3 regions of the Lelliottia sp. CFBP8978 genome follow, and region 2 is predicted to be linked to each of the others. Evidence: predicted binding sites of a transcription regulator. Region 2 holds the regulator's gene; each other region holds the start of a gene.

Region 1 (10,577 bases), 1.5 Mb from region 2:
TATGTTAAGGTTGCGCCCGTCGTTGGGGAGTAGCCGATTTCCTGTCTCCGGGAAATGTACGTGTCAACATACTCGTTGCAAAACGTGGTGCGTACGGATTTTTTACTGTGCCATTTTATATGCGCGCAGAGATCAGGCGAGACCATTGATACATCAACTGCTGTTTACTGGGGGCAGTGATGTGTCATATGGATATCCCCGGTCTGGACGCTTTTATGAATATCTCCGCCACGATCCTTCTCGCTTTCGGCATGTCTATGGACGCTTTCGCCGCCTCCATGGGTAAAGGTGCCACGCTTCACAAACCTAAATTCTCCGAAGCCCTTCGTACGGGTCTTATCTTTGGCGCTATCGAAACCCTGACCCCCCTCATCGGCTGGGCGCTGGGCATGCTGGCCAGTCAGTTTGTGCTGGAGTGGAACCACTGGATTGCCTTTATTCTGCTGGCGTTCCTCGGCGGGCGAATGGTAATTGAAGGCTGTCGCGGTAATTCGGATGAAGATGATGCGCCTGTTCATCGCCACGGCTTCTGGCTGCTGGTCACCACCGCGATCGCCACCAGTCTTGACGCGATGGCCGTCGGCGTCGGCCTGGCATTCTTGCAGGTCAATATCATCGCCACGGCGCTGGCGATCGGCTGTGCCACGCTGATTATGTCGACGCTGGGAATGATGGTCGGGCGATTTATCGGCCCGCTGCTTGGCAAGCGAGCCGAGATCCTCGGTGGTATTGTCCTGATCGGAATTGGCGGTCAAATCCTCTGGTCGCACTTCGCCGGTTAAAGGTCGCGCTGCCAGCAGTGAAGACTAAAATCTGTCTGGCAGTGAAAATCCTCTTGTTTCGCTAATGTATCCCAGACGCTCTGTTTTGCCCGCCAGGCAAACGGCGTCATCTGCAACAATGCAACGGCCTCTTCGCCCTTCAAGCGCATCTCATATCCCAGCGACTGCTCTTCTTTCAGCGTAAAACCGGCAAGCTGTTCAGAGTGCGCGGCATGCAGATGGACTTCATCGTAAATCAATCCTTTCATTTCCATTAAATGCTTTGGACCCGGCGTCACGGTCACGACCCAGCCGCCCGGCTTGACCACTCGCGCCAGCTCCTCGGCTTTACAAGGTGCGTAGATACGGATGATGGCATCCTGGCTGGCCTCTTCGAAAGGAAGACGATGGCTGGACGCCACGCAAAATGTGACTTGTGGATAGCGTTTTGCCGCTGCACGAATGGCAGATTTCGAGACGTCGAGACCAAAGGTCTGTGCTCCTTTACTGGCCGCCACTTTGGCAAATGCAGCTGTGTAATAGCCTTCACCGCAGCCGATATCCAGAATCGAGGACGCCTTCTCATCCAAAGTCATTGAAAGCCATTTCGCAACGGCATCCCTCAGGGGCTGATAATGCCCGGCTTCGAGAAATGCCCGGCGTGCCTGCATCATTTCAGCTGAATCACCCGGATCGCGAGAACGTTTGTGCTGGACGGGCAGCAGATTGACGTACCCTTCTTTCGCCTTGTCAAAACGGTGTCCCTGTGGACAGGTAAAGCTGTTTTCTGCGTGCGTCAGCAGCGCGTGACATAAGGGACAACTGAATGACATGGTAACTCCAGGCAATATCAAAGGGCGAAAGTGTACCGCTATTCGCCCTGCTATAAAACGCCTGCCTTATCGCATCACGATAAGATGAGTGGAATCATGAGCAATTCCGTCGGGTTCGACGTTTTCGAGGCGCAACACATCCCCCATTATCTGGCTAAACACTGGCGCAGATACGGCACCGCCATAATAGCTGCCGTTTTGCGGGTCGTTAATCACCACCGCCAGCGCAAACAGAGGATGACTGGCGGGAGCCACGCCTGCGGTATAAGCGACATATTTATCAACATATTTTCCGTCATCGCCGATTTTTTTGGCCGTGCCGGTTTTAATGGCCACACGATAATCGCGAACCGCCGCTTTGATCCCGCCGCCGCCGGGCAAGGCGACGCTTTCCATCATATGCTCCACCTGGTGAACAATTTCTTCAGGCATCACCTGATGCCCGATGACCGGGGGATCAATACGCGTAATCGACAGCGGCCTCTCAAGGCCGTAGCTACCAATCGTGGCATACACGTGCGCCAGTTGCAGCGGCGTAACCATCAGACCATAACCAAAGGCAAAGGTCGCGCGATCGAGCTGGCTCCAGAATTTACGTTCCGGAAGCAGGCCGCTACTCTCTCCGGTCAGCCCCAGCCCCGTGGATGTGCCAAAACCAAAGCCTCGGTAGGTATCCAGCAGATGCTGGACAGGCATCGCCAGTGACAGACGTGAGACGCCCGTATCACTCGATTTTTGTAAAATGCCTGTCAGAGAGAGTTCGGGATAGTAGCCGACATCCCGGATCCGATGGCCATCCAGCGTATAAGGATGGGTATCAATAACGCTGTCTGGCTGGACAATTCCCTGCTGCAACGCCGTCATCAGGACCAGTGGTTTAACCGTTGAACCCGGTTCGAAGGTATCGCTAATGGCGCGATTGCGAAAATCATTAATCGTCGCCCCTTCACGATTATTAGGATTAAAGTCCGGATAACTCGCCATGGAGAGGATTTCTCCGGTCTGGACATTAATCAATACCGCCGCACCCGACTCTGCTTTGTTCCAGGCCACAGCGTTATCTAATGCATCTTCGGTAATGGTCTGCAGCCGCTCATCAATACTGAGCTGGATGTTGTGCGCAGGTACTGGCGGGACTTCCGTCAGATTCTCAATAACATGACCATAGCGGTCCTCCCTCACCCGCCTGACGCCTGCTTTTCCGCTCAGCTGAGAATTAAAGCTCTTTTCGACCCCTTCGATCCCCTGCCCATCAATATTGGTAAAGCCGATAAGATTAGCCGCTACGTGTCCGGCCGGATAGAAACGGCGAGACTCATCGCGCAGGTTAATCCCCGGTAAATTGAGTTGGTCTATCCACTGCGCCTGAGAAGGATCGACCTGACGAGCCAGATAGATAAACCGGCCCTGAGGATTATGATTGATACGAGTTGCCAGCGTTCCGACAGACATATGCAAGGCGTTAGCCAGGGCCTGCCAGCGCGCATCAAAACCCACGCCGCCTTTCGCCAGCACGGTTTTAGGATCGGCCCACACCGCTCTGACGGGGACACTGACCGCTAACGGCCGCCCCTCGCGGTCGGTAATCATGCCGCGCGGGGCATCAATCGCCACCTCGCGTAGTGAGCGCATGTCTTCCTGTTTTACCAGGTTGTCAGGTTTAATAATTTGTAGCCAGGCGACGCGACCTAACAGGAAGGCAAGACTGAGCAAAATAGCGAGACAAAGCAGTGCAAAGCGTGCCGGGGTAAAATTACCGGCGGGACTTAGTGATTTCTTTTTCACCCGAACTCCAGGGCTGATAAACAACGCCCTGATTTAACGGGAAAAAGAGCCTGAAGAGTGAGAAAACAATGCTTCTAACCTCGCAGCTTTGCAACAAACTGCTAACAGAAACTCAGGAAGTTACATTCTGAAAAATAATGAATGAAAAAAGCCCCGCTTCACGCGAGGCTTTATGTCTGAGTGTGAAGCGCCGTGGCGCCTCTGAATCAGCAGGGATCCGATCAGATAGCGGTTACGTTAACAGCAGCCGGACCTTTCTGGCCGTCCTGAATTTCGAACTCAACGTTCTGGCCTTCAGCCAGAGTTTTGAAGCCGTTACCCTGGATTGCAGAGAAGTGTACGAACACGTCTTTGCTGCCATCAGCAGGAGTAATGAAACCAAAACCTTTAGACTCGTTGAACCACTTAACTTGACCTTTAATCTTTGCCATTTGCAAAATTCCTTAGAGTATTTTCTTAGCCCGCAGGCATTACATAGATAAAACTGAGACATTACTGCTTGAGGCACTAATATAAGGTTCGGCAGAGAAGCGGTATTCAACGACAACGTGTTTACTCAGGACTTCTTTACTGAAAATGCCACACATAAACAGAACTGTACCTCGTTTGACCCAAACCGTGTTATTACATACAACGAAAATTATGGCAAGCCATTTTTAAACGCCCCTGGATCCGCCGCACAAACTCTGATGTCACCTTGCTACAATCTGCACAAATATCTTATCTGGATAAGAGAACCGCTAAGACGGACGTTCTTGCCTCCCGACGGGCATAGACGCTGTTATCTAAGACTTTTTTTGCCTCTTACCGGCGTTCAAACTGCCCTAAAAATGTCCAGTTGTTCAATTATTGCAATGCATGAGTTAGAACAATTTGCGAAAAGTTATGCTGAAATGAACGTAACGGCCAGAGCATCATAATGAAATAACAATACTTATTGTCACCTACGCCGAACCTATTAAGTCGACTGTGTCCATTTGCTGTTATGCACCAAAATAATGAAATTTGTATGACTCTGCTTCAAAAGAAAGCAATCAAAACGTTTCGATAAAAATAAAACAAATGGCTGAGGGAAAATACAGAATATATACCAACGGAGCGACACATGTTCAAAGGGATAAATATTGACCAATTTTCAATATCCTGAACTTATCCGTAATTGGGGCGACATCATTGAGTGCCTGCTTTAACTCTGTGACGGGTTCATCTAGGGCTTCGTCGGCCAGCTCAAAGACACCCCAGTGAATGGGAAAAGCGAGGGGCATCCCCATTTGCTGCCAGAGCGCAACGGCAGATTGCGGATCCATATGGTGGGCAGACATGAACCATCGTGGTGCATACGCTCCGACGGGTAACGTCGCTGCATCAATCTTGCCGAGTCGTTCAGGAATGGTTACCAGCTCAGGTGAATATCCGGTATCGCCACTGAACCAAAAACGCCGGTTTGTACCTTCAATCACCCAACCGCACCACAGCGAACGGTTGCGATTCCAGAATGTGCGCATACTCCAGTGCTGGGCTGGAACGGCGGTTAGCGAAAGACCATTAAAAACAAAACGTTGCCACCAGTCGAGTTCAACGATATTGATTGCACCGCGACGACGAAACCAGTCCCCCAGGCCTAAAGGGGCAAAAATAGTCAGATCCGGAAAGCGGCGCAGGAGACGGCGAACAGTCGCATCGTCAAGATGATCGTAGTGGTTATGAGAAATGACTACAGCATCAATGATCGGAAGGCGATCGACGGAGATGGGCGGCGGCGTTTTGCGCTCCGGCCCCGCAAAGGAGAGCGGTGAAGCACGCCGGGAAAAAACAGGATCGGTGAGGAGATAGCGGCCGTTCAACCGGAGCAGTACACTCGCATGTCCGAGCCACCACACTCCATCTTCAGATAATTCATTCAGTTCAACCGGTTGCCACCATTGACGAATGAAGTTTTCATAACCCAGCACAGGCGGTTTGGGCAATCCCGCTGCCTTGCGCTCTTTACGCCAGCGCTCCACGTCACCCGGCTGATGGCCCACAGAATGGGTATTGCGAAATCCGTTTGGCGTATGGTGCTGCAGGGAGGGGTCATACCAGGGATTCTTCCAGACCACAGCCACCTCCCCTTTTTAGCGAATCAGCGTTCAGCCACCAGACGAATAAAATCATCGTCTTCTTCTTTCACCTCTTGCTCAGGCGCTTTTGGGGCGATTTTCTCTTCTGGTTCGTTAGCTTCGCACAGGCGGCGAAGCAACGCATTCTGGCGTTTCTGCTGATCAAGCAACGCTTCCAGCAGCTCGATTTGCTCATCCGTGCGGGAACTGGCGCGGTTCACAAAGAACCATAAAACCAGACCAATCACCATCACGATAACGGAAATCGCCAGTGAGGCTATGTTCAATAACCCCGTATTCATTAACTCACCCATTTTACCACCTCAATGAAAACGCCATTTTACCACTGACGCCGTTGAAGGTAATCATCTGTTAGAGAAATGGATCATCATTACCAGGGGATAAACTGATTTATTGCACAAATGCCGCTAAAAAATTGTACATCCTGATCGCACAGAACGTTGATCGTCTGCGTCCAGAGAACGACACATGCGATCAGCACAGCAATCAGAATTACCCAGCGAATTTTTTTCACTCCACACTCCGTCTCATGACCCGATATCTCCAGGTTATCACGGTTACCTTAAACAAGGGCTAACTGTACATTCATCAGATTTTTTTCGGAATCATGCACTTGTTTCAGCAGGTAAAACTATTACGATGAATGACATTATTAGCAATAAAAATTGAGGCAATGATGCGATTATTCATCAGAATAATTATTGCTCTGGCCCTTGTGTGGACAGGATTACTTTTGTCGGGATACGGCGTGCTTGTGGGAAGCAAAGAGAATGCGGCTGGACTGGGCATTCAGTGTAAATATCTTACTGCCAGCGGGACCAGCACAGCGCAATATTTGCACACTGACAGCGGTTTTATAGGACTATCTAACTGCCCGCTGCTGCGCAAAAGCCAGATGATCGTGGACAACGGATAATCAGAAAATGATTATCGCAGAACGAAAAACGCCGCACAGAATGCGGCGTTTTTCGTTCAAAGCATTAACGCTTAGAACGGGTACTCATTATAGCCCATCTGTTCTGATATTTTGCGCGCGGCGGTATGCAGCATCTCAACATACTCATGCAGATGTTCTTCCGAGAAACGCAGCGTTGGGAACGAAATACTCAGGCCCGCAATGACCACACCAAAACGGTCAAACACCGGGACACCGATGCAGCGCAACCCTTCTTCCTGCTCCTGATTATCTTCGCCGTAACCCTGTTCACGGACTTTATCCAGTACGGTCAATAATTCATCGGTGCTGGTAATAGTACGTTCGGTACTGCGCTTATATTCAACGCCTTCGAGGATCTCTTTTACTTCCTCGCGATCGCGCCATGCCAGCAGAACTTTACCGATTGCGGTGCTGTAGAGCGGGTTGCGGCGACCAATGCGCGAATACATGCGCAAATTGTACATGGAGTCGATCTTGTGGATGTAGACAATGCTGTCCTCATCCAGCGCCCCCAGATGGACGGTCTCTTTCGTCAAACGAGAAAGCTCGCGCATCTGGATATCCGCACTGCGGATAAGATCAACATTTTGCAGCGCACGCGCGCCAAGCTCGAACAGCTTCAGCGTGAGAGAATACTTCTCAGACTCGCCTTCCTGTGCGACATAGCCCAGGGACTTCATGGTTTGCAGAAAGCGATAAACGGTGCTTTTCGACATCATCACACGCTGCGACAACTCTGTAATACCAATTTCGCGCTCTTCACCAAGCGCCTGTAAGATGCCAAACACCTTCAGCACGGAAGAAACAGAATCTGGCTGCTTATCCAAATCTGCGATTGCCATTTATCACCTCATTGCGAGTGTTTTATAAAAATCAGAACCGGTTTTTATTATAAATTCGTGGGCGTCATGCTGCAATCAATCTGCGTTTACTTCGTTACAAATCTGCGACATAAAACCGATATAACAATGCTAAAATAATCAATCTGATAATAATATCACTCTGAGTGTTTCATTTCCCATGGAAAAAAATCCCTCTGACGGCTTGCCGTTACCTCAGCGGTACGGCGCGATTGCGACCATCATTATTGGTATTTCGATGGCGGTACTGGATGGTGCGATTGCAAACGTTGCTCTGCCCACCATCGCAAGCGATCTGCACGCCTCCCCTGCCAGCTCGATTTGGGTGGTAAACGCGTATCAGATTGCCATTGTGGTCTCTCTCCTCTCATTCTCATTTCTCGGCGATATGTTCGGCTACCGTCGAGTTTACCAGTGTGGACTCGTTGTCTTTACCCTGACCTCTCTTTTTTGCGCTCTTTCTGACTCTCTGCATACGCTGACAATCGCACGTATCGCCCAGGGGTTTGGCGGCGCCGCGCTGATGAGTGTCAACACGGCGCTGATACGATTGATTTATCCGCAGCGCCAGCTCGGGCGAGGAATGGGGATCAACTCGTTCATCGTTGCAGTCTCCTCGGCCGCAGGCCCGACCATTGCGGCCGCTATTCTTTCCGTCGCATCCTGGCAATGGCTGTTTCTGATAAACGTACCGCTGGGCATTGTCGCCCTGCTTTTTGCGCTACGCTTTCTTCCGGCAAACGGCGCGAAGAACACCATGCCGCGTTTTGATCTGCCCAGCGCAGTGATGAACGCGCTGACGTTCGGCCTGCTGATCACCGCGCTGAGCGGCTTCGCCCAGGGACAATCACTGTCACTGATTGCCGCAGAAATTGTCGCTATGCTGGTTATTGGTTTCTTCTTTGTCCGCCGACAGCTGACTTTGCCAGTGCCGCTGCTGCCGGTAGATCTGCTGCGGATCCCACTCTTTTCACTCTCTATCGGCACCTCGATTTGCTCATTTTGCGCCCAGATGCTGGCGATGGTTTCGCTGCCCTTCTTCTTGCAAACGGTGATTGGGCGCACCGAAGTCGAAACCGGCCTTCTGCTGACGCCCTGGCCACTGGCGACGATGGTCATGGCACCGCTGGCGGGCTACCTTATCGAACGAGTACACGCGGGATTGCTGGGTGCGCTCGGACTGGTGGTGATGGCGACGGGTTTATTTGCGCTGGCGCTGCTGCCTTCCTCGCCGACAGATATAGATATTATCTGGCGAATGGTGCTCTGCGGGGCCGGTTTTGGCCTGTTCCAGTCACCCAATAATCACACGATTATTACCGCAGCGCCGCGCCATCGCAGCGGTGGTGCGAGCGGTATGCTGGGGACAGCGCGTCTGTTGGGGCAAAGCTCCGGTGCAGCACTGGTTGCCCTGATGTTCAACCTTGCCGGACAAAATGGCACCCATCTGGCGCTATTCACAGCCGGATCGCTCGCCACCCTCGCTGCCATTATCAGTGGATTACGCGTCACGCAGCCTCGTTCGCAGGCATAAAAAAAGCCGGGTGGCAGCGATGCTCAACCCGGCTTTTCTTCGTACTGCTCGTTACTTAATATATTCCCCACTACGCAGCGCTTCGATACGTTTATCCAGCGGCGGGTGAGTCATAAACAGTTCGCTCAATGATTTTGATTTCCCGTTGATACAAAATGCCATCATGCTGGTCGCTTCCTGCGGCTCATAACTGGTTTTGAGACGCTGCAAAGCGGCAATCATTTTTTCACGACCCACCAGTTTTGCAGAACCCGCGTCCGCATGGAATTCACGGTGACGAGAGAACCACATGGTAATAATGCTCGCCAGAATACCAAACACCAGTTCGAGTACCGTCGCGACAGCAAAATAGATCAATGGGTTGCCGTTACTCTCTTCGCCTTCATCGCGGTTTCCGCCCATAAATCCTGCGGCAATCTGCGCCAGAATACGCGAAATAAAGATCACAAAGGTGTTCACCACCCCCTGAATCAGGGTCATGGTCACCATGTCACCGTTAGCGATATGGCTGATTTCATGGGCGATGACGGCTTCCGCTTCATCACGGCTCATGTTTTGCAGCAGACCCGTACTCACCGCAACCAGCGACGCATCGCGGCGCGCACCTGTGGCAAAGGCGTTAATATCAGGGGCATGATAAATCGCGACCTGAGGCATGGCGATACCCGCCTGACGCGACTGTTGCGCCACAGTGTTCATCAGCCACTGTTCCATATCATTTCGTGGCTGTTCGATAACTTCACCACCTACCGACTTCAGGGCCATCCATTTTGACATCAGCAGAGAGACGAATGACCCGCCAAAACCAAACAGCAGCGCCATAATCAGCAGGCCTTGAACGCTGCTCGATTGGATCCCTGTCAGGCTTAGCACGAGCCCGAATACCACCATCACTGCCAGGTTGGTGACCAGGAAGAGCGCGATTCGCATCATAATTTTCTTTTAACCTCTGTTTAACAAAACGCACTATGCGATTACCCACATCGTATGGGTATTCTGGCTATTTTCAAGGATTCGAGATGTGTAAGTCACCAGAAAGACACAACTTTACATTGCTTGTGGGCTTACTGACGGGAGGATGCAGAACTTAAAAAAACAGGCACAATTTCTTGTGCCTGTTGAGGAGTTATTTCGCCGGAGTGGGCTGTAAAGCGGGTTTATTTTTTTCCTGCTTTGCCAGGTCAAGCGCGATATGTACCGTCTCGTCCAGATACGGATCGGGCTCCTGATAATCCTTCGGCAAATCTTCCAGTTTTTTCAGCATCGGCTTGCCTTCACGTTTGAGACGATCGTTGATCCGTGCCAGACGCGTTGCGTCATCTTCCTCGTTCTCTTTCTCACGCTGAGCAAAGTTTAACGAAGCGATGTTCCGTTTTTCTTTCAGGGCATTGAAACGAGCAATGTCCTTCATGATGTACTGGAACTCTGGATCTTTGGCGATACGTTCATTATGTGCTTTCAGCAGTTCCGGACCGAACTGGGTCATGTCGCCAGATTTCACGAAGGTGGCAGCATTGATGCTATCCCACGGCAACGCGTTATCTTCAAACTTCTCACCCGTTTCGGTCTCTTCGGTACCGGTCGGCATCATGATGTCCGGTGTCACGCCTTTACGTTGCGTACTGCCACCATTCACGCGGTAGAACTTCTGAATGGTGTACTGAACCGATCCCAGCGCAGGCCATTCAGGACGCAGCATCTGGTCGTAAATGCGGTTCAGAGAACGATATTGCTGTACTGTTCCTTT
Region 2 (10,577 bases):
CTGGACACCCACTACGAGGCGCTGGAGACGCGCTTCTGGCAGTTTTATCCACGTATGATGGCCCAGGCGAAAAACAAACAGCTTTGAATACGCTTCATCCTTCAAGCTGCCTCTGCGTTGGCTACGTCTGCTTACCCCCGTCACTTACTTAAGTAAGCTCCCGGGGATTCCCAGACTTGCCGCCGTGATGCAACTTGAATGATTTTGTGTATAAAAATGACATTGATAGGTAAAAGCTGGCGGAACGATTGTCACCACCTCTTTGTCTTATCCATGAACACTCTCTATACTGGCCCGCGTTGCGTTCCAAAATAACCTTAGTAACTACAGGAGAATCACATGGTTCTGGTCACTCGTCCGGCTCCGGATTTTACAGCTGCAGCAGTACTGGGCAACGGTGAAATCGTTGAAAACTTCAATTTCAAACAGCACACCAACGGTAAAGCTACCGTCCTGTTCTTCTGGCCAATGGACTTCACCTTCGTTTGCCCTTCAGAACTGATCGCATTCGACAAACGTTACGAAGAGTTCCAGAAACGTGGCGTTGAAGTGGTCGGTGTTTCCTTCGACTCTGAGTTTGTACACAACGCATGGCGTAACACCCCTGTCGACAAAGGCGGCATCGGTGCAGTGAAATACGCAATGGTTGCGGACATCAAACGCGAAATCCAGCAGGCTTACGGTATCGAACATCCGGACGCTGGCGTTGCGCTGCGCGGTTCCTTCCTGATCGACGCTAACGGCATCGTGCGTCACCAGGTGGTTAACGATCTGCCGCTGGGTCGTAACATCGACGAAATGCTGCGTATGGTTGACGCACTGCAGTTCCACGAAGAGCACGGCGAAGTGTGCCCGGCTCAGTGGGAAAAAGGTAAAGAAGGTATGAACGCGTCTCCGGACGGCGTGGCTAAATACCTGACCGAGAACGTCTCCAGCCTGTAATCGGCATGGATAGTCAAAAGGCTCGCTTACGCGGGCCTTTTTTGTTTTTACGCAAACTGATCGCCAGTGTTAAACGACCAGGACGGGTGATAACCGTGACGAACGCAGCTTAACCGAACCAGACCGAAGCTGAAATCGCAGGCAGCGAAAGCACGCCTTCTTGCAGTTCGCCTTTCCCCTCCTTCAACTGCCAGCGTTGGCGATTGAGCAGCGGTGAATCATCCAGCACCACTTCACACGCTTCGCCGCGGTTAATCGCCACCAGCACGCGCTGTTGGTTATAGACACGGGCAAACACCACCACATTATTGTGCGCATACACCACCTGGCAGCCGCCGTAGCGCAGCGCCTGATTTTGCTTACGCAGCCTCGCCAGACGTTGATACAACGCCTGCAAATTTTTGTCCTGACGGTCAGCTTCCCACGGGAACGTCTTGCGACAAAACGGATCGTTATTCCCGTCCAGCCCCACTTCATCGCCATAGTAAATACAGGGCACACCCGGCCAGGTAAAGAGCCAGGTTACCGCCAGCGGCAGACGCGCCACGTCTTTGCCTAACAGCGATTTAAAACGCGCGGTATCGTGGCTGTCGAGCTGGTTAAACATTCGCAACTGCTGCTGATGCGAAAGGCTGGCGCGATAGTTGTCCATCCACGCCATACAGGTTTCTGCGTCGATCTGTTGCGGATCGTAAGAGATATCGGTATTGGCGAGGAATCCCCAAATCGGGAACGTAAATCCGCGATAGTTCATCGCCGCATCTTCGGCGTCGGCCTGCAGCCACTGGCGCGCATCGCCAAAATGCTCGCCAAACACAAAGGCATCTGGCTGAGCCGCTTTGGCTGCCTGCGTGATCCCGGCAACATGCTGAAGATTGTTGCGCGCGCCGCCCGCTTCACCCAGCATATGCACCACATCCAGACGCCAGCCATCCATATTCCACGGCGCTTTTAGCCAGTGGCGAACGATACTGTCCTCTGCGCCGTAGATCTCTTCCACAAGCGTCGGCGACTGGAAATCCAGCTTCGGCAGACTGGCGTAGCCGAGCCAGTCCAGCGCGCGCCCTTCCTCGTTAAAACTGTACCAGTCGCGCTGCGCGGACTCCGGGTTATGACACGCTCCGCCGGTCGCGCGATTATGGCGATCAAACCAGGCATGTGAATCACCGCTATGGTTAAACACGCCGTCCAGAATCAGACGCATCCCTTCCCGACGCGTATTCTCCCGCAGCCGCAGCAAGGCGTCGTCTCCGCCAAATTGCTCATCGACGTGGCGATAATCTTCCGTGTCATATTTATGCACGCTCGGCGCTTTAAACACGGGATTGAGATACAGCGCCGTGACGCCCAGCTTTTTCAGATACGGCAGTTTTTCGCTGATACCATCGAGATCGCCCCCGTAAAACGTTGAACCACCGGCCTGGGCGGTCAGCGGCTCATCCCACGCTTTACGGATAATGTCATGCCCCGCCGCGTGGTGATAATAGACTGAATCCTGCTGTGCGGTTCGTCGCTGGCTGCGGGCAAAGCGATCGGGGAAAATTTGATAAAAGATCTGCTCATTCACCCACTGCGGGCCATTGTCCGGGTAATCGACGGCAAACTGCTCAAGGCGCGCAGGTGGAAAACGGCTGAATCCCTGCGGGGTAAACCACAGCTGGCGGTTATTCCACAGCAGCTTAAAGCTGTAGCGGCGACGCGGTTGCCCCTGCGACAGGTCGATTGTCGCCCGCCAGGCGGTGACGCCAGGCTGCGGCTGACTGCGCTGTTTATGCATGGGCAGCGTCGTTTCTTCGTTATCGATCTCTGCGCGTAGTGTGACGCGCTGGGGCTGATTTTCTCCACTCAGCCACAGCGTAATCAAGAGATTGTCTTTGTTTTGCTTAACAAATGGGGCAACCGGAAGGTGCCAGGCGTTCAACATCACGTATCCCCTTTGATGAAATTGAGGCCACCTTGCCACAGCGTAGTGGAGGATCACTCATCATGAAAAGGTTTATTGGGGGAGGAGGACGAGGGAGGAGTCGTTTTGCCCGGCAGCATGATGCGTGCCGGGCAAGCATTCACATTACTGCGCTTCGGCTAACTGGCGCTCGCGGCGGCGTTTAAACACCCAGCCAATCAGCAGCACGGCCACCCAGCCGAGTCCCACGTACAGTGAGATTCGGGTATCCGGATGATAGCCAATCAGACCGATGATAAAGACCAGGAAAATCAACCCGACTACGGTGGTTGCTATACCTCCTGGCACCTTAAACTTCAGCGCTTTGACCTCTTCTGGCGGCAGACGGCGGCGGAACGCAATCTGCGACAGCAGAATCATGATCCACACCCACACGGTGGCAAAGGTCGCCAGCGAGGCGATCACCAGGAAGACATTTTCCGGCATGATGTAGTTCAGATACACCGAGAACAGCAGCGCAATGGTCATCACCAGAACGGTCACCCACGGCGTGCCGCGACGAGACGTTTTGGCGAACACTTTCGGCGCGCTGCCCTGCTCTGCCATACCGTGCAGCATACGCCCCACGCCAAATACGTCGCTGTTAATGGCGGATAAAGAGGCTGTCAGAACCACAAAGTTCAGAATGCTGGCAGCAAAGGCAATGCCCAAATGCTGAAAGGTGAGCACGAATGGGCTACCGTTCGTCCCGACCTGATTCCATGGATAGATCGACATAATCACAAACAGCGTGCCGACATAGAAGACCAGAATGCGCAGCGGTACAGAGTTAATCGCGCGCGGAATGGACTTCTCAGGGTCTTTCGCTTCACCTGCGGTGATACCGATAATCTCAATACCGCCGTAGGCAAACATCACCATTTGCAGCGACATCACCATGCCGAGCCAGCCGTTGCTGAAGAACCCGCCGTTGCTCCACAGATTATGGATGCCGGTCGGCTGACCGCCGTTGCCAATTCCCCAGATAATGATGCCAAAGCCCGCCACAATCATGATGATGATCGTCGCCACTTTGAAGAAGGAGAACCAGAACTCCAGCTCACCAAAGACTCTCACGCTCATCAGGTTGACGGCACAAATGATCAGCACCACGCTCAGCACCCAAATCCAGTGCGGTACGAGAGGGAACCAGACGCCCATATAGATGCCAAACGCGGTTACGTCGGCGATGGCTACGATCAGGATTTCGAAGCAGTACGTCCAGCCGGTAATGTACCCCGCCAGCGGACCTAAGTTTTCCTGCGCATAGCGCGAGAAAGAGCTGGCTGACGGATTGTGTACCGACATTTCGCCCAGCGCGCGCATGATGATGTAGGCCGCAACGCCGCCAATAATGTAGGCCAGCAGGACGCTTGGCCCCGCCATTTTAATGGCATCTGCCGAGCCATAAAAAAGACCGGTCCCGATTGCCGAACCCAGGGCCATAAAACGAATATGGCGGGTGCTGAGTCCACGTTTTAGTTTGTTAGTGCTTTCCATTTAAGTCTTGCCATTTAACTCAAAAAAACAAAAAACCACGGGGCCTTAAGCCCCGTGGTTAAACAATTTGTATTTGATTAATGCGCGTTTGATGCGACCTGACGCCCTGCTGCCCGGTCCCAGATAATCGCCAGAACCATTGCAACAACGGTTGGCATCAACCAGGCCAGACCCTGTTCTGACAGCGGCAGACGCTGCGTCCAGGCTGGCAGCATTTCACCAAATGCCGATGCTTTAATCCCGTCAAGGATACCAAAAAGCAGGCTGATAAACATGGTCGGAGCGATAATTCGTGAGGAATTATTCCACCACGGACGGGTGAAGCTCAGCACCACCAGCACAATACACGGCGGATAAATGGCTGTCAGAACCGGAATAGAGAACTGAATCAGGTGGCTCAGCCCCAGGTTCGATACCGCCATAGAGAAGCCGCCGAGGATAAACACCAGCGTGCGATAGGAGAGCGGAACGTACTGAGCGAAGAACTCTGCGCAGGCACAGGTCAGGCCAACCGCCGTCACCAGGCACGCCAGGAAAATCAGCACCGCCAGCAGGAAGCTGCCCGCGCCGCCAAAGGTGTGCTGGACGTAAGCATGCAGAATGGCAGCACCGTTGGCATTCTGGTCAACCAGCGTTGCGCTATCGGAACCCAGACGGAACAGCGCCAGGTAAAGCAACGTCAGACCCACGCCCGCCATCAGGCCAGCCCAGATGGTATAACGGGTCAGCAGACGAGCTTCCGTCACGCCACGCGAGCGCGCAGCATTCACAATCACGATACCAAACACCATCGCGCCTAAGGTATCCATGGTCAGATAGCCGTTCACGAAGCCGTTGGAGAACGCCGCATTTTTATAGGCATCCATCGCATTGCTAATCGGACCGGCAGGCCAGATGATGGCCGCAATGGCAAGGGCGATCAGCGCAACAATTTTCATCGGCGCCAGGAAATTACCCACCGTATCCAGCAGTTTGCCCGGATAGAGAGAAACCAGAATCACCAGCGCGAAGTAAACGATGCTGTAGATCAGCAGCGGCAGCGCGCCGTCGCCGGTCAGTGGCGCAATCCCGACTTCAAAGGAAACGGTAGCCGTACGCGGGGTCGCAAACAGAGGCCCGACCGCCAGATAACAGACGGTAGCCAGCAGCACACCTGCCACTTTGCCAATGGGGGTGCTCAGGCTGTCGACACCGCCGCCGACTTTTGCCAGTGCCACCACGGTCAGCACCGGTAGCCCCACAGCCGTAATCAGGAAGCCAATCGCAGCAGTCCAGACATGTTCACCTGCCTGCAAGCCAACCATTGGAGGAAAAATGATGTTACCTGCGCCGACGAACAGCGCAAAAGTCATAAAGCCCAGCGCGATGATGTCACGCGATTTTAAGTGATGGGTCATAGAACCTTACTGCCTGTGGATGTGGTGTTGAAAACGTTGAGATTTTCGCCATCCCAAATGGGACGATACAGCGGAAAATTGACTCAATTTCAGCGGGATATGCTCCCGTCCTGGCGTGGCGAAGAATAGTTTTTCGATTTACCACGCAAATACAGTCGGTATGACAGTATATGGGGCGCAATTTAAACGCTTATAACGTTTAAAGGCAAGGAGGGATCTTAAAACCAGAACAATATGCCAGCATGAAAATTCAGACCAGAACAATCCTCTAAGTATAAGAAAAACTCATGGCTAATCATGCGAACAAAAAAGCAACAACCGTATAAAATTCACCCGCGTTTCGCTTGACTGCAAAGCAAACAGGCCAGCAAAGGCTGGCCTGTGGAAAGTTAAACTGACACCGTCGCTATCAGAGACTTTTTTTGGCAATTAATCGTTGCGGGATAACAAAACTGAAACGCGTGCCCTGACCCGGCGTACTTTGAATATCGAGACGACTTTCGTGATGATGAACGGCATGCTTCACAATCGCCAGCCCCAGACCGCTACCGCCCGTCTGGCGTGAACGGGCTTTATCTACGCGATAAAATCGTTCTGTCAGACGAGGAATGTGTTCAGGGCCAATGCCCGGCCCGTTATCCTCGACGCTAAATTCCGCTCCCGTCGGAACGGCCTGCCAGCGCACCACGATGTGCGTCCCTTCCGGCGTATGGTTAACGGCGTTGTAGACCAGGTTTGAGATCGCGCTGCGCAGTTCATCTTCGCTGCCAAGCACTTTCAGGCCATTGTCCACCTCGAACGTGAATTCATGCTTTTTATGGCTCAACGTCTGAGCTTCACGCTCAACGACCCGTAGCATCATCGGCACGTCAATGGTTTCATTCAGGGCCAGCGTCGGCGCGGCCTCAATTTTCGACAGGGTAAGCAACTGCTTCACCAGCCCTTCCATGCGATGGGTCTGCTCGCGCATGGTATGCAACGCTTTATCACGCGGCGCGCCTTCCAGCGTCTGCTCCTGCATCATCTCCAGATACCCCTGAAGCACGGTCAGCGGGGTACGCAACTCATGGCTGACATTGGCAAAGAAGTTCCGTCTTGCCCCTTCAAGCTGGTGCATTTGGGTAACGTCCCGCGCCACCATCAGCCACTGCTTATCGCTGTAAGGCATGACGCGGATCTCAAGATGACGGCTATTGTTCAGTATCAGATTATGGGGGCGAGTAAAGTCACGCTTTTTCAAATAATGCGTGAATTCAGGGTAACGCAGAAGGTTAAGGATATTTTGCCCGTTGTCGTCCGGCCAGCGAAGCCCAAGCAGCTGTTGTGCCAGTCCATTACACCAGAAAATGGTCCCTTCTTCGGTGGTCAGAATCACCGCATCCGGCAGTGATTCCGCCCCGCTACGAAAGCGTTTAATCAGGCTTCCAAGCTCACGACGGCGCTTTTTATTACGCATCTGCATCTGATGCAAGCCGTACAGCAACGGCTCCCAGCTGCCGCTTCCGGGCGGCGGTGTCATACTGCGATCAACCCACAGCCACCAGGAAAGACGCAGTAAATTCCAGAAATGCCAGATCAGTAGCCCGGTCACTGCCGCCAGTAAAAACCACGGCAGATAACCAAAAACAGCCCCCAAAATGAAGGCCGGGATACAGCTTAAAATCAGTTCAAAAACGAGCCTTTTCCATGACAGACGTTCCAGCACGCGTCACACTCCTGTCATTGTTCAGAAACGGGTCGAAAAACGATAACCCGTGCCGCGAACCGTTTGCACCATGCGATCGTGGCCGCTGTGTTCCAGCGCTTTGCGCAAGCGGCGAATATGCACATCTACCGTCCGGTCTTCGACATAGACGTTGGTTCCCCAGACGTTATTCAGCAGCTGCTCGCGGCTGTACACGCGTTCCGGGTGAGTCATAAAGAAGTGCAACAGTTTAAATTCGGTCGGTCCCATATCGAGAGGATTTTCGCCCGTCATCACGCGATGTGACGTCGGGTCAAGGCTCAGGCCCTGCATTTCGATCACCTCTTCCACCGCCATCGGTGAAATACGGCGCATGACGGCTTTAATACGCGCCACCAGTTCTTTCGGTGAGAAAGGCTTGGTGATGTAATCATCTGCCCCCGTTTCCAGACCGCGAACGCGATCCTCTTCTTCACCACGGGCGGTCAACATGACAACCGGGATATCGCGGGTCATCGCCTCACGCTTAATGTGCTTGATAAATTGCAGTCCGGATCCGCCTGGCAACATCCAGTCCAGCAAAATCAAATCGGGCCAGGGTTCGTTCAGTTGATTCACCGCGCTGTCATAATCTTCGGCTTCAACCGGCTGGAAACCATTTTGTTCCAGCACGAAGCACACCATTTCGCGAATCGGAGCTTCATCTTCTACGACCAGAATACGTCTCGCCATACTTTGCCCTGTCTGATTAAGGTATGAGTGGGTAATGCGGCGTCATTATGCGTCAGATTTATGACAGATTTATGAAAAACATTACCACCATCAATGGCAAACTGTTGTTTTATTACAGCAGTTAATTTCTGCCTCTCCACGTCCATACGTCCAAAATCATTCAACTTGTCTCAAAGCGGCAAGTCCCGGGGTAGTGATTGCCGGTCTGAGCCTGAGACTCGAATGAACAGAAGCAGCCAACGCAGAGGCAGCGTGATGGATGAAGTGTATAATCCACTCCATCTTTTTTTGCCATGGAACTGTTATGCGCATACTCCACACCTCGGACTGGCATCTGGGTCAAAACTTTTACAGTAAAAGTCGCGCTGCCGAACACGAAGCGTTTCTGAACTGGCTGCTGGAAACGGCGCAGTCTCAGCAGGTGGATACGATTATCGTTGCCGGAGATATTTTCGATACCGGATCGCCGCCGAGTTATGCGCGAGAACTCTATAACCGCTTCGTGGTCAATTTACAGCAAACCGGCTGCCATCTGGTGATCGTCGCGGGCAACCATGACTCGGTTGCCACGCTCAATGAGTCCCGCGACATTCTTGCCTTTCTGAATACCACTGTAGTGGCAAATGCCGGACATGCACCGCAAATCCTCAAAAAACGCGATGGCACGCCGGGGGCGGTGCTATGCCCCATCCCGTTCCTGCGCCCGCGCGATATCGTCCAGAGCCAGGCTGGCCTGTCAGGCGGCGAAAAGCAGCAGGTCCTGCTGCAGGCCATCACCGACTATTATCACCAACAGTACACGGATGCCTGCGCCCTGCGCGGTGACGCCGCTCTGCCAGTCATCGCTACCGGCCATCTGACCACCGTAGGCGCCAGCAAAAGTGACGCCGTGCGCGATATCTATATTGGTACGCTGGATGCTTTTCCGGCGCAAAATTTCCCGCCTGCCGACTACATCGCCCTCGGCCATATTCACCGCGCGCAAATCATTGGCGGCTGCGAACACATTCGCTACTGCGGCTCACCGATCTCCTTAAGCTTTGATGAGACCGGAAAGGCAAAAAGCGTCCATCTGGTGAGTTTTACCGACGGCAAACTCAGCGCAGTAGAGACGCTGAACGTGCCCGTCACCCAGCCTCTGGCGGTATTAAAAGGGGATCTGGCGAGCCTCTCACAGCAGCTTGAACAGTGGCGTGATGTGCAACAAACGCCTCCTGTCTGGCTGGATATCGAAATCACGACCGATGGCTATCTCCACGATATGCAGCGCAAGATTCAGGCGCTGACGGAAGATCTGCCGGTGGAAGTATTGCTGGTACGCCGCAGCCGGGAACAGCGCGAGAAAATTCTTCTCAGCGCACAACGAGAAACCCTGAGCGAGCTGAAAGTCGAAGAGGTGTTTGAACGCCGGCTGGCGCAAGAGGAGATCGACGACGCTCAACGTACCCGACTCAACGAACTGTTTACCGATACGTTGCACGCGCTCACTCACGAGGAAGAAAACGCATGAAAATTCTCAGCTTGCGTCTCAAAAACCTCAACTCCCTGAAGGGTGAATGGAAAATCGACTTTACCGCTGAACCGTTCGCCAGCAATGGACTCTTTGCCATTACAGGGGCTACTGGCGCGGGGAAAACCACTCTGCTCGATGCGATTTGCCTGGCGCTTTATCACGAGACGCCGCGGCTGGAGAAAGTCTCGCAGGCCCAAAATGACTTAATGACGCGCGACACCGCCGAGTGTCTGGCGGAAGTGGAATTCGAAGTAAAAGGCATCGCTTATCGCGCATTCTGGAGCCAGAATCGCGCGCGGAATCAGCCAGACGGAAATCTACAGGCGCCCCGTGTGGAACTAGCTCGCTGCGAAGATGGCAAGATTCTCGCCGACAAGGTGACCGACAAACTTGAGCAGACCGCCGCGCTGACCGGGCTGGATTACGGCCGCTTTACCCGTTCCATGCTACTTTCTCAGGGACAATTTGCGGCGTTTTTAAACGCCAAACCCAAAGAACGCGCCGAGCTGCTGGAAGAGCTGACCGGTACAGAGATCTACGGCCAAATTTCCGCCATGGTGTTTGAGAAACATAAAGCCGCGCGCAGTGAGCTTGAGATGCGCGAGGCGCAGGCCGCAGGCGTCGTCTTGCTGGGTGAAGAGCAGCAACAGCAGTTGCAGCAAAGTTTGCAGGCACTTACTGACGAAGAAAAAAGAGATCTGGCGGAGCAGCAACATCGGCAGGCCCAGCACCAGTGGCTGGTACGCCACGAGGAGCTGACCCGCGAGCAACAGCGCGCGCAGGCCGCTCATCAGCAAGCCTTGCAGGCGCAGGTGGATGCACAATCAGAGCTGGAAAAATGGCAGCGGGCGCAACCTGCACTCGCGC
Region 3 (10,577 bases), 1.3 Mb from region 2:
CCTGCTTTCCCCCTGGCCCCATAGGGGAGAGGGGATTGCACGGAGCCTGCTTTCCCCCTGGCCCCACAGGGGAGAGGGGATTGCACGGAGCCTGCTTTCCCCCTGGCCCCATAGGGGAGAGGGGATTGCACGGAGCCTGCTTTCCCCCTGGCCCCATAGGGGAGAGGGGATTGCACGGAGCCTGCTTTCCCCCTGGCCCCACAGGGGAGAGGGGATTGTACGGCGCCTGCTTTCCTCCTGGCCCCTTTGGGGAGAGGGGATTGCTCGGAGCCTTCTTTTTCCCCCTGGCCCCATAGGGGAGAGGGGATTGTACGGAGCCTTCTTTTTCCCCCTCGCCCCTTTGGGGAGAGGGCCGGGGTGAGGGGAAATTTACCGCTTACTCGTCTTCTTCATCACGCAGCGGCACAATCAACATATCAACGTGAACGGTGTTGATCAGCTGACGCGCTGAGGACATCAGTTTGCTCCAGAAATCCTGGTGATGGCCGCAAACGACCAGGTCCATGTCGTATTTCTTGATCGCATCAACCAGCACCTGACCCAAATCGCCGCTGCCGCTTAAGGTTTCGGTAATCGGGTAGCCTGCATTTGTAGAAAGCTCAGACAGCGCATGGTGAGTCTCTTCGGAGATACGTTTCTGCATATCGCCAAGATTGACGTCGATAAGACCGGTATAGAGATCGGAGTAATTCACATCAACGTGAATCAGAGAAACTTTCGCGTTGTATGGGCGTGCCATGGATACCGCTTTATCAACCAGCACTTTGCTCTCCGGGGAGAGGTCTACCGCGATGAGAATATGTTTGTAAGCCATAGTGTTACTCCTTCCTTAAGTTATCGATGACTATCGGTTAAGCCGTCGTCTTTCTGTCTTCATTACGGCTCAGTTCAACAAATTTATCAAGCTTTGGTGTTGATAACGATTAACCTTGTGGCAAAAAAATTAAGGGATCTCCTACACTATTTAATGAGCCGTTCGGATATGAAAACGTGAACCCGATCGACTTTCGTCATTCTTTCACTGAACTGTCTGTCAGGGCATTGGGGTGCGGTTGTCCAGAAGCCTTGCTTCGTGGGCGGACGCCGGGGAGGAAGTATGATTAGCACCGTCGCATTGTTTTGGGCGTTATGTGTGGTTTGCATAGTGAATATGGCGCGCTACTTCTCATCGTTACGCGCGCTATTAGTGGTACTTCGTGGTTGCGATCCGTTGCTTTATCAGTATGTGGATGGTGGTGGTTTCTTCACCTCGCATGGACAGCCCAGCAAACAGATGCGTCTGGTGTGGTATATCTACGCCCAGCGCTATCGCGATCATCATGACGACGAGTTTATTCGTCGTTGCGAGCGCCTTCGTCGTCAGTTCCTGTTAACCAGCGCCCTGTGCGGGCTGGTGGTCGTGAGTATGGTCGCATTAATGATTTGGCACTGAGGTGAGCAGGGGGCGGGGATAATACCCGCCATCCTGCCATCAGGGGGTCACCGTAAACCGGAGATCAGAAACAGTGTCGCGCAGTGAGAATACTTGCCCGCTATAGGCAATGTTGACCTCTCCGTCTTTTTCAACGTGGGCATCAGTAATGCTGCCCGTACCTTCAAGAAAAGGCGTCATCGTATTTAATTGCTTGATAATCTCCCTCTCTTTGCCAGGGATCTCTTTAGACAGATAATAACGGTATCGTGTTGACACCGTTGCGCCGCCACTGCTGTTCACGGTCATATAAAGCCAGACGTTATCAGAGAGCTTATAGGTTCTCTGGAGCTCATCGCTTTCGCGAGTATCAGGCGGATAATTGAGCCATAAAAGTGCTGTCACAAGAACAAGCAGTAAAAGCGTTACGAGTCGGTGTATCCATTTAATAACCATTATTCCTCATCTCATCCTTAAGTGGTTTACGCTTTCACTCAGAAGAATAGGCTGTTCACGACTCCAGATTCTGTACAAAAAAAGCTCAGATTATCCTTATGCTTTAGGTGTGTTGTGGAGGGTATTCAAGGCAAGAGCATAAAAAAAGCGGGTCAGTTTCCTGACCCGCTTTTTCATTTCTGCACGCTAATTAAATCAGCTTCAGTGAAATCCAGTACAGACCACCTGAAAGCAGAATCGACGCCGGGAGCGTAAAGACCCAGGCCATGAGAATGTTGGTGACGGTTTTACGCTGCAGACCGCCGCCATCAACAATCATGGTACCCGCTACGGACGAGGAGAGTACGTGAGTGGTGGACACCGGCATCCCGGTGTAGCTTGCCAGACCGATAGAGACGGCGGCTGTCATCTGCGCGGACATACCTTGCGCATACGTCATGCCTTTCTTACCGATCTTCTCACCGATGGTTGTCGCCACGCGGCGCCAGCCAATCATCGTACCGATACCTAACGCCAGTGCAACGGCCATGATGATCCAGATTGGCGCGTACTCAATGGTATTGAGCATATCGCCCTTCAGTTTCTTCAGCAGACGCTGGTCGTCGGAACTCACTTCTGGCAGCTTCGCGACTTTATCGGTCACATCAGAGATGCAAAGCATGATACGACGCAGCTGACCGCGCTGTTCGACACTGAGTTTCTCGTAGCTTTCGATATCGCCCAGCATGCCTTTAGCGCGTTCCAGCGCGTTAATCGCATTTGCCGGGTGGCAGTGGAACTCGCCTGGCGCAGTGGCCGCGCCAGCTTCCGGAGACGGAATCAACTGGTCAACGCCCGTCGCTTTCTTCAGAAGCTCAGGGTGCTGCTGGAAGTAAACTTCCACGTTATTGACGGCATCGCGGGTACGGGTAATTTCGTAGCCAGATGCATTCATGTTGACCACGAAGCCAGCTGGCGCCACACCAATCAATACCAGCATGACCAGGCCAATACCTTTCTGACCGTCGTTCGCGCCGTGAGAGAAGGCGACGCCGATAGCGGAAATGATCAGCGCAATACGGGTCCAGAATGGCGGCTTTTTCTTGCCGTCTTTCTTTTCACGCTCTGCCGGCGTCAGGTGAATACGGGCGCGTTTTTTGGTTCCGCTCCAGTAACGGCGCAGGATGAAAATCAATCCACCCGCAACGACCAGACCCACAATAGGAGAGATAATTAAGGAACCGAAAATCCCGATAACTTTTGGAATGTTCAGCGCATCAACCACAGACGTACCGGTCATCAGGGCGTTGGTTAACCCGATGCCAATAATCGCGCCGATCAGTGTATGAGAACTGGATGCAGGCAGACCGAAATACCAGGTACCGAGGTTCCAGATAATCGCGGCGAGCAGCATTGAAAACACCATAGCGAGGCCATGGCCTGAACTGACGTTCAGAAGGAGATCCGTCGGTAGCATATGCACGATGGCGTAGGCTACGCTTAGACCGCCGAGGAGAACACCAAAGAAGTTAAATACCGCCGCCATAACAACCGCAACTTGCGATCGCATTGCGCGAGTGTAGATAACCGTTGCTACTGCGTTCGCAGTGTCGTGGAAGCCATTGATAGCTTCGTAAAACAGTACAAATGCCAGAGCAAGCAATAGTAAAAGCCCGGTATGTAAATCCAGACCAGCAAACAAATGTAGCATAGGACGTTACGCCATTTTGGAGGACATGAACGCGGCGCATTATCCAGGACAAATGCGCAACGGGCAAAGTGAAATATAGCTTTTTTTTGATATAACCTCTGCTTTGTCGGCGTCTGGTAAAGAAATATATTTTATATTTCAAATAAATGACAGCTATATGGGATTTTTACGCTGGTGTGACCACATAGGAAACTTTACAATTCGCGCCGGTTAAACAAGAGGATTTATGACGTGGAAAGGTTTGATGCCGTAATTATTGGCGCCGGTGCGGCGGGAATGTTCTGTGCGGCAATGGCCGGACAGGCGGGTCGTCGCGTGCTGTTGCTGGATAATGGCAAGAAGCCTGGACGCAAGATCCTGATGTCTGGCGGGGGTCGCTGCAACTTTACTAACATGTATGTCGAACCCGCGGCCTATTTGAGCCAAAACCGGCATTTTTGCAAATCTGCCCTGGCGCGTTATACCCAGTGGGATTTTCTCGATCTGGTGAATAAACACGGAATTGCCTGGCACGAAAAAACGCTGGGTCAGCTCTTTTGCGATGAGTCCGCGCAGCAGATTGTCGATATGCTGGTGGCGGAGTGCGAAAAAGGCGGCGTGATAATGCGTCTGCGCACCGAAGTGCTGAATGTTGCCCGTGATGAGAGCGGCTATACGCTTGAACTGAACGGTGACACGGTGAGCGCAGACAAGCTGGTGATTGCCAGCGGTGGCCTGTCGATGCCAGGGCTGGGCGCGACGCCTTTTGGCTATAAGATTGCCGAACAGTTTGGCCTCAAGGTACTGCCAACCCGCGCAGGACTGGTGCCGTTCACTCTGCACAAACCGCTGCTGGAGCAACTTCAGACGCTTTCCGGCATCTCGGTGGCGTCTACCATTACCGCGGAAGACGGCACCGTTTTCCGCGAAAACCTGCTTTTTACCCATCGCGGCCTGTCTGGTCCGGCGGTATTACAAATCTCCAGCTACTGGCAGCCAGGCGAGTTTGTGACCGTCAATCTGCTACCCGATTGCGATCTGGCGAGTTTCCTGGATGAACAGCGCGCGGCACATCCGAATCAAAGCCTGAAAAACACGCTGGCGATGCAGTTGCCGAAGCGCCTGATTGAGTGTCTGCAACTGCTCGGGCAAATCCCGGATGTGACGCTGAAACAGCTCAACGTGCGCGATCAGCAGGCGTTGGTTGAGACGCTGACAAACTGGCGCGTACAGCCGAACGGCACCGAAGGCTATCGCACGGCGGAAGTGACGCTGGGCGGCGTGGATACCGACGAACTCTCGTCCCGTACCATGGAGGCGCGCAACGTGCCTGGGCTCTATTTTATTGGCGAAGTGATGGACGTCACCGGTTGGCTGGGCGGGTATAATTTCCAGTGGGCCTGGGCGAGCGCCTGGGCTTGCGCGCAGGCGCTGACAGAGTAAGCTAATTCGAGAAAACAGCCCGGAGGCATATCGGGCTGTTGCCCTGCTTTATAGGGATAATCCCGCTATTCTTCCTGCGATTAACAGGTATCCTTAGCGATCTGTTGTGCATCGTCAATTTTCGAATTCCCGGATATCACCTTACTATGCAAAAAATGTTAAGAATGCCACTGCTACTGGCATTGTTGTCATGTCTGATGATGACGCCTTTTCTCTCTCAGGCGGACGACAGCCCCTCGCAAACCGCTGCGGAACAGCCCGTAAAGGTTAACGTCAGCACGGCCTTGCCCGCGCTGCAAAAACGCCTGGACGCGCTCAAGCAGCAGGTTTCGTCCGTGAAAACGGACAAAAAATTCACCGCGCTGAATGACGATGCTCTCAAACTCGCCGAGGATGCCAATAAACTGGCGGTGCTCCTCGCACCCCAATTGACGCAGATTCAGGCCCAGCTTGACGTTTTAGGCCCGGCTCCCGCTCCTGGCACGGTGACTGAAACGGCGCAGGTGATAAATCAGCGTAAGCAGCTCAATAACAGCAAAAATTTGCTGACTACGCAGATCGAACAGATCAAAGCCATTGCCGTTAATGCTCAAAATCTGTCGACCCAAATCTATGGCTTGCGTCGTGATGCGCTTAAGACGCAGATAGCCCTGAATACCGGCAGTATTTTGGGTGAGAAATTCTGGTCACCGCTGATCTCCCCGAGCGAAGAAGATTCGCAGCGTTTTGATAATTTCGGCGCGCAGATTGGTAAGGCCTGGGATCAGGCATGGGAAGAGGACTGGTACATCGGCTCCGGATTCTATCTCCTGCTTGCGCTGGTTATTGGTCTGTTTGGGCGTAAAGCGCTGGATAAACCAATGAACTGGATACTGCCACGCTGGCTCCCTCAGGGGCGTTTTCGCCGCAGTTTCCTGGCCTGCTTCACCACGCTGAGTACCACGTTGACGCTGGGTATCAGTATGCAGTTGCTGTGCTATACCTTTACGCGTTTGCCGGATGCGACCCAGCTAGTGACGGAGTTTGCTGAACAGCTGGTGGAGCTCACCTATTTCTCGGCGGTGATTGCCGGACTGGGTATTGCGCTGCTGTCGAATAGCCATCCTTCCTGGCGTTTACCGGGCATAGCCGATCCGCTGGCGAAAACGCTCGCTTCGTTCCCGATTCTCCTTGCGGCGTTCATTTTTATTTTTGGCATTATCGAGCAGCTAAACTCACTGGTCGGGGCGAGCATTGCCGTCACGCTTTTCGGTAACGGACTGTCGGCTTTGCTGGTGGCTATTAATTGCCTGATTGCGCCTGTTCGCGTCAATCGCATGCGCCGTAAAATGCGTGCTGAAGGCGAGCAAACCGAGGCTCGCTCGACGATGGCGGGCCTTATCCATTTAATTATCAGCCTGACGGCGTTCGTCATTCTGCTTGCCCTGCTGATTGGCTATATTCCGCTGGCGCGTTTTGTCACCTTCGAGCTGCTGTGGATTGGGCTGGTCGTCAGCTGTCTTTATCTGCTTATCCACTTTGTGGTGGATCTGTGCGAAGCCGTGTTCTCACCCACCACGCAAAGCGGCAAAATTTTGCAAAGCACGCTGAGCGTGAATGAACGCCATTTATCTCTGGCCTCCACTCTATTCTCTGCGCTCGGCAAAACCAGCCTGCTGCTGATGGCGGCCGTGGCGCTGCTCAACGGCACGTTTGGCACCACGACTCCGCTCGAACTGGTGGGTAAAATCGCCGATATCTGGGGCGGTAAAGGGCTGGAGAGCATGAACATCATCCCGGCTCATGCGGTTAATGCCGTGCTGTGCCTGGTGATCGGTTGGTATGTTTTACGTTCTTCACGCCGCTGGCTGGATAATGAATTCCTGCCGAAAACGATGATGGACAGGGGCCTTCGCGCCTCGTTGGTGACGCTGTTCACCAACGTGGGCTACGTGCTCCTCATCATGTTAACCCTGTCGATGCTGGGTATTGAGTGGAACAGACTGGCGTGGATCGTCAGTGCCCTGTCAGTGGGGATCGGTTTTGGCCTGCAGGAGATCGTTAAAAACTTTATCTCCGGCCTGATCCTGCTGACCGAGCGCCCGGTAAAAGTCGGCGATTTGGTGAGTATTAGCGGCGTTGAGGGCGATATCCGCCGTATCAATGTGCGCGCGACGGAAATTCAGCTTAGCGATAAATCGACGGTGATCGTGCCCAACTCGCAGTTAATTTCGCAGAATGTGCGTAACGCGACGATGGGGAATGCACAGGGGGTGGCGACTATCGCGCTGACGTTCCCGCTGGATATCGACCCGGAACAGGTGCGTAATCTGCTTCTGGAAGCCTATTCTCTGCATGAATCTATTCTGGAAGCCCCTGCGCCGTCGGTCAGCTTTAAAGAGCTGGGCCCGAACGGGATTGTGCTGAGCGTCACCGGGTATGTGAATAGCCCGCGTATGGTCAGCGGAACGCGCAGCGACCTGCTGTATGAAATCCTCAAAATGCTTCGCGCTGCGGGCATTAGTCTGAGCCAGACTCAAACCATGGTGCTGGAACAACCGCACAAAATCACGGTAGAGGATGAGGCGAAAGGCCAGTGATAATATCGTTTATCCCGTCACAACCTGACGGTGATAAACTTCTTTGGGGCTGAAAAGCCCACTTTTAACTTTGTTCGTTTTTTCGATTCTGCATGGTGTGTTTTTTGTTCTTAAAAAGGGTTGTGTAATGGCATCTGCTCATCTCGGTTTCCCGACGGAAACCGTTGTTGTATTTGTGGTGATGGCGGTAGGGGCGATGTTTGTCGACCTCTTCATGCATCGTCACGACAAACCTGTGTCGCTAAAAAGCGCGGCGATGTGGTCTATTTTCTGGGTGATGATGGCGATGGCGTTTGCCGGGTTCCTGTACGTTCATCACGGCGCGGAGATGGCCAGCCTGTTCCTCACGGGCTATGCGCTGGAAGAGGTACTCTCGGTCGATAACCTGTTCGTGATGATGGCGATTTTCGCCTGGTTTGGCGTGCCGGATAAATATCGTCACCGCGTGCTCTACTGGGGCGTGCTGGGGGCGATTGTCTTCCGCGGCATTTTTGTGGCGATCGGCACCAGCCTGTTAAGCCTTGGACCTTATGTTGAAGTGATCTTCGCGCTGGTGGTGGGCTGGACGGCTCTGATGATGCTTAAGCGTCGCGATGAGAGCGATGAGGTTGAAGATTATTCCCATCATCTGGCTTATCGTCTGGTGAAACGCTTTTATCCTGTCTGGCCGAAGATCAGCAGCAATGCGTTTATCCTCACTCAGAAAGAGGTGGATGCAGAGCTGGAAAAGCCAGAAAACCAGGATGTGATGGTGGGGCGCGTAAAAAAAGCCAAACGCTATGCTACGCCGCTATTGCTGTGTGTGGCGGTGGTTGAGCTGTCGGACGTGATGTTCGCCTTTGACTCCGTACCCGCGATTATCGCCGTCAGCCGCGAACCGCTGATTATCTACAGTGCGATGATGTTTGCGATCCTCGGCCTTCGAACCCTCTACTTTGTGCTTGAGGCGCTGAAACAGTATCTGGTCCATCTGGAGAAATCGGTGGTGCTGCTGCTGTTCTTCGTGGCCTTTAAGCTGGGGCTGAATGCCACCGACCACTTCTGGCATCACGGTTTCAGCATTTCAGCAACCGCGAGTCTGTTTGTGGTGCTGGGCGTTCTGGCACTGGGGATTATTGCGAGCGTCATTTTCCCGGGCAAGCGTACGGCCTGATGCCGTCACCCCGACTTTCCCCGTGTGGGAAAGGGTGAAATGACCAAAAACGGCAACCCTGGGGTTGCCGTTTTGCATTTATTTAATCGGCGAATTGCGCCGCGCTCTGGGCGGATGGAAATGCCGCCAGTGCGGATCTTGCGCGGCTGCTAACAGCTCGTGATCGCCTCGTGTGTCGCCCCAGGCGCGCAGATGGTAATCGTTCAGATTGCCATAGACGCGCTCGAGTCTCGCCACCTTCTGCCCACAGCGGCAGTTATGACCGGTAATACGCCCGGTGAGTTTGCCATCAACCACTTCCAGCTGCGTGCCGATCAGCTTAATGCCGAGCTTATCGGCCCAGGGCTGCAACACCAGCGCCGGTGACGCGGAACAGATCGTGACTTCTGCACCGGAATTCACTTCTGCGGCCACCGCCAGCACGCCTGCCGGGCGCATCAGCTTGCTCCAGTATTTCTCGCAAAACAGCTCGGCCTGCTGACGCAGCCAGCGTTCATCCACCCCGGTCAGAAAGGTTCTGATTAGCACTTCTTTGAGTTCATCGCGCGTCAGTTTGCGGCGTACGCAGTGGATGGTAGGCAGCGCCATGCGCACCAGGCGTCCGGCAAAATAACGTTTCCCAAAAGCAAATCGCAGGAAGGGAATAAAGCTGTCGTGAAGCGTTAACGTTCCGTCAAAATCAAAAACGGAGAGGACGTGGGATTTCGCCACTGCCTCATCGGCAATCATATTGGTCATAAACAGGTCTTAGCTGAAATACACATTCTGCTGATTAGTTTACCTGCTTTAGCTTCACAGTCCTGCAAACACGCACATTTTTTTCACAAAGTTGCGACCCGGCTGGGGTGTTCCAATTTGGACACAGCAATGATTGGATGAAAAGTGAGCTGTCTATATTATCGCCACATCAGAAGTTGATTAGAGGGAACATTGCCCCCTCACCCGTAAGGAAAAATTCACTCACTGCTTAGAATTGTTATGACTTTTAGATCTCTTATTTCACTCCTCTTTATCAGTTTTACCTCGTTTTCTGCATTCAGTTTCCAGCTGCCTGCGTCTATGTTATCGCAGGGTCATCAGCTCTCCGTTTCGCCCGCGAAAGCGGCACTTGAGCAAAAGGATACCGGCCCGCTGCGTGGACGTATTCTGACGCAATACCAGAAATGGAAAGGGACAAATTATGTCTGGGGCGGAACAACCCATCGTGGGGTGGATTGCTCTGCGCTGATGCAACATCTGTTTAGCGACGCGGCGCAGCTTTCCTTACCGCGTACCACCGGTGAGCAGATCCACCGCGGGATTCAGGTTGCAGAATATCGTCTCAAGGCCGGAGATCTGATTTTCTTCCAGACCGGTCCGCACCGCCGCCACGTGGGGGTTTATATTGGCAATCACCAGTTTATTCATGCCTCAACGAGCCAGGGCGTGACGGTATCGACGCTGGCGAATAATTACTGGCATTCGCGCTTCATCACCGCCCGCCGAGTGACGGGTGAAGCGGCCTAAATAATATCGTCCACCACGCCACCGTCGACGCGCAGCGCCGCGCCGGAGGTGGCGGATGCCTGGAGCGAGCAGACATAGACCACCATATTAGCCACTTCTTCCACCGTGGCGGCCCGCTGGATAATCGAGGCGGGCCGGTTGGCCATGACAAACTCTTTCGCCAGGGTTTCCAGCGATTTTCCGGTTTTATCCATCTCGTCCTGCATCATCGCGGCAAACCCATCCGACATTGTCGGGCCAGGCAACACGCTGTTTACGGTGACGCCGCTGCCGGCGACGAATTTTGCCAGGCCCCGCGCGAGCGAAAGCTGCGCCGTTTTGGTCACACCGTAATGAATCATATCGGCGGGAATATTGCAG

What was found. The regulator PhoB, encoded in region 2, activates phosphate uptake and scavenging genes when phosphate is short. The targets are predictions, from matches to a motif close to CTGTCATAAAACTGNCNNAT.
Region 1: the regulator PhoB is predicted to act here: its motif matches at 7,370-7,389, upstream of kdgR (DNA-binding transcriptional regulator KdgR).
Region 3: the regulator PhoB is predicted to act here: its motif matches at 3,691-3,710, upstream of pitA (inorganic phosphate transporter PitA).

Annotation. Positions count from the first base shown of each region.
Region 1 is NZ_CM188253.1:2,533,154-2,543,730, forward strand. It holds gene mntP (manganese efflux pump MntP) at 216-782, shown strand; gene rlmA (23S rRNA (guanine(745)-N(1))-methyltransferase) at 779-1,594, opposite strand; gene ftsI2 (peptidoglycan DD-transpeptidase FtsI2/PBP3(PARA)) at 1,661-3,379, opposite strand; gene cspE (transcription antiterminator/RNA stability regulator CspE) at 3,601-3,810, opposite strand; gene SOM82_RS12000 (DUF2627 domain-containing protein) at 3,850-3,966, opposite strand; gene SOM82_RS12005 (MBL fold metallo-hydrolase) at 4,489-5,478, opposite strand; gene SOM82_RS12010 (YebO family protein) at 5,502-5,792, opposite strand; gene mgrB (PhoP/PhoQ regulatory lipoprotein MgrB) at 5,870-6,013, opposite strand; gene SOM82_RS12020 (YobH family protein) at 6,176-6,415, shown strand; gene kdgR (DNA-binding transcriptional regulator KdgR) at 6,487-7,278, opposite strand; gene SOM82_RS12030 (MFS transporter) at 7,457-8,830, shown strand; gene htpX (protease HtpX) at 8,882-9,763, opposite strand; gene prc (carboxy terminal-processing peptidase) at 9,957-10,577, opposite strand, start outside.
Region 2 is NZ_CM188253.1:1,002,925-1,013,501, reverse strand. It holds gene acpH (ACP phosphodiesterase) at 1-87, shown strand, start outside; gene SOM82_RS04685 (peroxiredoxin) at 340-942, shown strand; gene malZ (maltodextrin glucosidase) at 1,052-2,866, opposite strand; gene proY (proline-specific permease ProY) at 3,011-4,384, opposite strand; gene brnQ (branched-chain amino acid transporter carrier protein BrnQ) at 4,462-5,781, opposite strand; gene phoR (phosphate regulon sensor histidine kinase PhoR) at 6,191-7,486, opposite strand; gene phoB (phosphate response regulator transcription factor PhoB) at 7,508-8,197, opposite strand; gene sbcD (exonuclease subunit SbcD) at 8,502-9,707, shown strand; gene sbcC (exonuclease subunit SbcC) at 9,704-10,577, shown strand, end outside.
Region 3 is NZ_CM188253.1:4,157,034-4,167,610, reverse strand. It holds gene uspA (universal stress protein UspA) at 377-814, opposite strand; gene uspB (universal stress protein UspB) at 1,097-1,432, shown strand; gene SOM82_RS19625 (hypothetical protein) at 1,472-1,867, opposite strand; gene pitA (inorganic phosphate transporter PitA) at 2,058-3,557, opposite strand; gene SOM82_RS19615 (BaiN/RdsA family NAD(P)/FAD-dependent oxidoreductase) at 3,789-4,979, shown strand; gene SOM82_RS19610 (DUF3772 domain-containing protein) at 5,126-7,558, shown strand; gene SOM82_RS19605 (TerC/Alx family metal homeostasis membrane protein) at 7,686-8,711, shown strand; gene SOM82_RS19600 (HAD family hydrolase) at 8,790-9,449, opposite strand; gene SOM82_RS19595 (NlpC/P60 family protein) at 9,690-10,217, shown strand; gene SOM82_RS19590 (SDR family NAD(P)-dependent oxidoreductase) at 10,214-10,577, opposite strand, start outside.